2 regions of the Litorilituus sediminis genome follow, and region 2 is predicted to be linked to the other one. Evidence: predicted binding sites of a transcription regulator. Region 2 holds the regulator's gene; the other holds the start of a gene.
What was found. The regulator FNR, encoded in region 2, switches genes on or off when oxygen is low (the NO sensors DNR and NnrR bind a similar motif). The targets are predictions, from matches to a motif close to TTGATCTAGATCAA.
Positions count from the first base shown of each region.

Region 1: a site for FNR is predicted at 1,806-1,819, ahead of tehB (tellurite resistance methyltransferase TehB). Genes of this name have one in related genera too.

Region 1 covers NZ_CP034759.1:3,799,118-3,802,294, reverse strand. The annotation lists gene EMK97_RS16795 (LysR family transcriptional regulator) at 179-1,063, shown strand; gene tehB (tellurite resistance methyltransferase TehB) at 1,150-1,716, opposite strand; gene EMK97_RS16785 (hypothetical protein) at 1,983-2,162, opposite strand; gene EMK97_RS16780 (methyl-accepting chemotaxis protein) at 2,443-3,177, shown strand, end outside.
Region 2 covers NZ_CP034759.1:284,115-287,291, reverse strand. The annotation lists gene EMK97_RS01315 (heavy metal translocating P-type ATPase) at 1-28, shown strand, start outside; gene ccoS (cbb3-type cytochrome oxidase assembly protein CcoS) at 35-262, shown strand; gene EMK97_RS01305 (sulfite exporter TauE/SafE family protein) at 265-975, shown strand; gene fnr (fumarate/nitrate reduction transcriptional regulator Fnr) at 1,028-1,747, shown strand; gene uspE (universal stress protein UspE) at 1,934-2,881, shown strand; gene ttcA (tRNA 2-thiocytidine(32) synthetase TtcA) at 3,051-3,177, shown strand, end outside.

The DNA of each region.
Region 1 (3,177 bases), 760 kb from region 2:
AATTATGTCTCTGCCAAGCAAAGTCTCTCCGCTGCTAATCACTTAATTTTAATAGTTTTTTGCTGCTTTAAATAGCAAAAGGATATTGTACCGACACTTGTTTGATGAATAGAAATGATATAATTTCATTATCCGATGAACATAGCTCATAAGTTATAGGCAAATATTGGAGTTAACTATGCTAGAGAGAATACACTTAGAAATACTCACGGCAATAAAAGAGCATGGCACCCTAACCAAAGCCGCCGAGTCATTACACTTATCTCAATCAGCATTAAGCCACAGTATAAAAAAACTTGAAGGGCAAATTTCAACACCGATTTGGCAAAAAGATGGCAGAAACCTTCGCCTGACCGCCGCAGGTGAGCGCATTCAAACATTAGCTAACAGACTTTTACCTCAATTTTTACATACTGAGTTATTGCTAAAGCAAATTGCCAAAGGTGAAATGGGCTCGCTACGCATTGGTATGGAGTGCCACCCCTGTTACCAATGGTTATTGAGAGTGATAGAACCATACCTAGAACAGTGGCCTGATATTGATATCGATGTAAAGCAGGAGTTCCAGTTTGGCGCACTCGGGGCATTGCTTAGTTATGAAATCGATGTCCTTATTACACCAGACCCACTATTTAAGCCAAAAATAGAATACATCCCCGTTTTTGACTATGAGCATAGACTGGTCGTTGCTAGCTCTCACCCATTGGCAGAGCAAGATTTCGTTACACCAGAGCAATTAAGTGAAGACGTACTACTGAGTTACCCTGTTGAGCCCATGAGATTAGATATTTTTAGTCAGTTTCTCACCCCAGCGAAATGCTCTGTCAAGAAACATAAAAATATTGAAACAACTGAAATTATGCTGCAAATGGTAGCAGCTGGTCGTGGTGTTTGCGCTTTGCCCGGTTGGCTTGTTGATCACTACGCGAAAACAATGGCCATTAAAAGCATTCGTTTTGGTAAACAAGGAATTAACAAACAAATCTTTATTGGTATTCGCAAAGACGAACAGCAAGTCGGTTATTTAAAAGACTTTATCATGCAAGCGAAAAAGACAAGATAACCGGCTATTCATACAAGGCCAATAAATACAACAATAACGAGCAAGTTATATTTTGCTCGTTAAACCTGCTTAATTAACTTGTGAGCTTATTCAGGCTTTTTCGCCAACATAGTGGCAAACTGCAAGCTAGCACCATTGTGCATAGTGCCCACATCTTCGTTGTACTTTATAAGCTGCCAGCCGCTATACGCTTCAGATAACTGCTCTTCTGCTAAAGTAAATGGAAAAGGAACAGGACACGGATGAGCATCGGTATTCATGGCACAGACAATCAAGTTATAACCACCAGGTAAAGTACGCTTTTGCATATCTGCAATAACCTCTGCAATACGTGCAGGCGCTAAAAACATCAAGGTGACTGTACAAGAAATAAAACCATAGTCCTCTTCTAAGCTGGCATCATTAATATCGTAAACTTGCGCGTTAATATTACCGAGCTGCTCTTGGCTGCTAATCGTTTGCAGCATATCTATGGCGCTAGGATTAGCATCAATTGCGGTTACATCAAAACCAAGCTGGCTAAGATACAAGGCATTTCGACCGTTTGAGCAGCCCATATCTAACGCCTTACAAGGCTGAATTATTTTACACGCCTCAACCACTTCACTGTGCGGAGGATTTAAGCCATAACGGCTATTTATATCAACTGTCATTAGTATTACTTCGCTATAAACCAAGGGACTGTATCTTACTATCGCGCTTAGCCAACGAGGTAATAATAGATTCGTTATTTCGCCTAAGTTTGACGTTAATCAACAAGCATACATTTATAAAAATTTTCGCAAATGTATAACGGGAACAAATGCACAAACGCTAACAATACCATTCAACTAGGCTTATCTTATTTAGGACGGGTCATCAGCATATAAAAAAGGTAGTAAGTTATCGTTACTACCTTTTTGCTGCCTAAGCTAATAAATTAATACTTTTTAATCTCAGTCATACTAGCAAAATCACCCTCAACCAAATTTATGGTTGGCAATTGCTCCCACTGTGTAAGTAACTGATTAAACTCTTTTAACTCATCAATGCTAGCTACTTGGTTTAGCGCTTTATCTGCAATAGTATTCATGCGCTCTAAGTCATCTGCTGTCATCACACCTCTCCACCTATTACATTAAGCTTAGAGCAGTGCGAATAAACTGCAAGCGAGTCCAAGTCCATTATAAATAGGGTTAGCTCTATTTCTTATAAACAGCGCTATTCTTATACACAGCGCTATTAAACGTAAATATAACCTTAGTATTCATAAGGTCTTGTATATTAATTACATTTTTACAAATTGAAATTGGCAAGAATTTAGATCGCTAACTATAGTTAGAAAAACTCAACATCAACAAAGCATTACAGCCTACCTAAGTTAAGAGAGGGAATTCACAATGACCAAACAAAGTAGTCAACATCAAGACGTTCAATTACTTATTTCACAGGTAGACGCATTAAATCGTGTGCAAGCAGTTATCGAATTTGAATTAGATGGCACGATAAAAACAGCCAATGAAAACTTTCTTAGTACAACAGGCTACGATTTAGAGGAAATTGTCGGTAAACATCACCGAATGTTTACTAAGCCTGAGTATCACCAAAGTGATGAATACCAGCGCTTTTGGCAAAAACTCAATGAGGGTATATTTGATTCAGGTGAGTATCAACGTATAGGAAAAAATGGCAAAGAAATATGGATACAAGCTTCGTATAACCCAGTACTAGATGAAAACGGCCAGGTTGTTAGTATTATCAAGTTTGCCACAGATATTACCAAAGAGAAGCTTCGCCAAGCCGATTATCAAGGGCAAATTGATGCCATCAGTAAATCTCAAGCGGTGATTGAATTTAATATGGATGGCACCATCATCACCGCTAATGAAAACTTCTTAAATACCTTGGGCTACAGCTTAGACGAGATAGTCGGTCAACATCATCGCATGTTTGCCGAGCCAGCTTATGCTAATAGCCCTGAATACCAAGCATTTTGGCGCAATTTAAATGAAGGAAAATACGACAGTGGTGAATATAAGCGTTTAGGCAAAGGTAATAAAGAAATTTGGATACACGCAAGTTACAACCCTATCTTAGATTTAAATGGCAAACCATTTAAAGTGGTTAAATTCGCC
Region 2 (3,177 bases):
CAACTCCCTGCGTTTACTTAAAAGGTAAGTAATCATGAGCATCATTTATATCTTAATCCCGATTGCAATTTTACTTACCGCCTTAGGTATTTATCTCTTTTTCTGGGCGGTAAAATCCGAGCAATTTGATGATTTAGAAAAACAAGGCATGAGTATCCTATTTGACGATAAAAAGGTTGACGATAAAAAAGGCTCTGAAAACAAGCAAGAGCAAGCTGAACAGACAAAAGATTACGGTAAAGAAGATAACCAGAGTCAATAATTGTGAGCCTAGATTTACTTTCAGCGTTTCTAATCGGCTTGGTTGGCTCAGGACATTGCCTTGGTATGTGTGGCGGTATCACCACCATGTTAACGTCTGCCATTACCACTAAAGCGGATAGCCAAGTTGGCAATATCTCTGTGCAAGTCACTCAAGCAAGACAAAAGCCTAAGCTCATTATTTGCTATCACTTTGGACGCATAGCATCTTACAGTTTAATTGGTGCTCTCGTTGGCTTTACTGGCTCAATTGCAGCGAAAAATATAGGTTTACCTATCGCTGGATTAAGACTTGTCGCAGCCGTATTTTTAATTCTACTTGGGCTGTATATTGGTCAATGGTTTATGTTATTAACACGTATCGAAGCCATTGGCGCCAAATTGTGGCGGAAAATATCACCTTTAGCCAATAAGGTCATTCCTGTTGATTCAGGCAAAAAAGCACTCACCTTAGGGGCGCTGTGGGGCTGGTTACCCTGTGGGCTAGTTTATTCAACCCTCACTTGGGCATTAGCCAGTGGTAACGCCCTAACAGGCGCTGGTATTATGTTACTGTTTGGCTTGGGCACCTTACCGGCCTTACTAGCACTCTCATTTAGCCTTGCTAGCATAAAAAATCTACTAGTCAAGCCAAAAACTAAACAATTTATGGCAATATTAGTTATAGCTTATGGTTTTTACAGTTTTTTTGTTGCATATCAATTAATGTTCTAATAACATTGCCTCATTACAGCGTTTTTTACATATTTGTGAGTAAATAAAAGCTATGCCCAATAAAAGTTGCCCAAGCCAACAACATATTCACTGTCAAAATTGTAGTATTAGTGAATTATGTTTACCTTTCTCCCTGAATGATAGTGAACTCAATTCCTTAGATGAAATTATTGATCGCAAACGCCCTATCCACAAAGGCGATAAGATCTTCCATGATGGCCAAGAATTACACTCATTATATGCAATTCGCTCAGGCACCTTTAAAACCTTTACCGTAAATGAACAAGGTGAAGAGCAAATTACTGGTTTTCATCTAGCAGGTGATTTACTGGGCTTTGACGCCATCGCAGAAAACGCTCACCCAAGCTTTGCCCAAGCGTTAGAAACCTCTATGGTATGTGAAATTCCTTATACCAACTTAGATAGCCTATCAAACACTATGCCTAAGCTTAAAAAGCAAGTATTACGTTTGATGAGTACTGAAATCAAAACAGATCAAGAAATGTTAACCTTGCTTAACAGAAAGAACGCCGAGCAGCGTGTGGCAACTTTCTTAGTCAGCTTAAGTGAACGTTACCGTGCTAGAGGTCTTTCAGCAACTGAATTTCGCTTAACCATGACTCGTAGTGATATTGGTAACTATATTGGTCTAACGGTTGAGACCATTAGTCGTCTACTTAATCGTTTTCATAAAAACGAGTTAATCAAAGTTGATGGTAAATTGATTACTATTTTAGACTTAGATGAACTGACTGATGTAGCAGCGCTCTAAGTTCAGCGCTTTTAGCTTAATAAAAATCCCATAAGTTACTCAATTATTTAATTAAGTAACTTATGGGATTTTTTTATCTCCGTTACAAAGTAAATTGATATAAAACAAGCATTAATCACACTATTTTGCTATAAAGTAATTAGACCAGTTAAACAGAATTGATAATTGCTTAAATAGAGGTTATTCATGGAAATGTATCAAAACATACTCGTTGTTGTCGACCCAACCACCAACGAACAGAAAGCCCTGAAAAGAGCCATTGAGTTGGCCAGTAAGATTAACGAAAACAGCGCAACGCCAACGAAAATTACCGCCTTCTTTAGTATCTTTGATTTCTCTTATGAAATGACCACAATCCTATCAAGCGGTGAACGCGACGCTATGCGTCAAATGGTCATAAAAGATAAACAACAATGGCTCGATGATATTATTGCTGAATTAGATTCAGGTATGGATATTAAAAGCCAAGTGGTTTGGCATAACCGACCATTTGAAGCCATCGTTAACCAAGTACTTGAGCATGGCTATGATTTAGTGATCAAAGGCACTCATCAGCACGATAAATTAAAATCAGTTGTTTTCACTCCTACTGACTGGCATATATTACGCAAGTGCCCTACGCCAGTGTTACTGGTTAAAGATCATGAGTGGCCGAAAAATGGCAATATCCTAGCAGCACTGAATGTTGGCAGCGATGAAGAAGAGCACTTATCTCTTAATAATGATATTACTGAACAAGCATCAGAGCTTGCTAAGCTTATTAAAGCGAACGTGCATCTAGTCAATTCATACCCGGGAACACCTGTTAACATTTCTATTGAAATTCCAGAATTTGACTCTTCAGAGTACAACAACGCCATGTTAAAGCATCATAAAGAAGCGATGGCTGCACATGCTAACAAATTTAATATTGATGTTAAAAACACCTATGTTGAAGAAGGCTTACCAGAGACAGTAATAGAGCAAGCCGCGCAACAAATTGACGCTGAGCTGGTTATATTAGGTACAATCGGCAGAACAGGTATTTCAGCAGCATTAATTGGCAATACCGCAGAGCATGTTATAGATCAGCTCAATTGCGATGTTTTAGCGCTAAAACCACAAGGCTATATATCGCCGCTTGATAATAGTTAAGCTGAACTCGATGTAAGAGATAAGTTACCAGCTATCATTTTCTTAAAGCCAAGCGATATGCTTGGCTTTTTCATTTCTACAAACTGAGTTTTTGTTGGGCTCTCATTGGTAATCCATTTATTTGCGCGTATAATGCGCACAAATTTTTAGTGCTTGCAGTATTAGCCATATGACAAATCCATCTGAAAACACATTAACACCGACACAAAAGACTCAATTAGCTAAGCTTGAAAAAAGACTTAGAGGGCATGTTGGCAAAGCCATTGCGCAATACAATATGATTGAAGACGGTGATA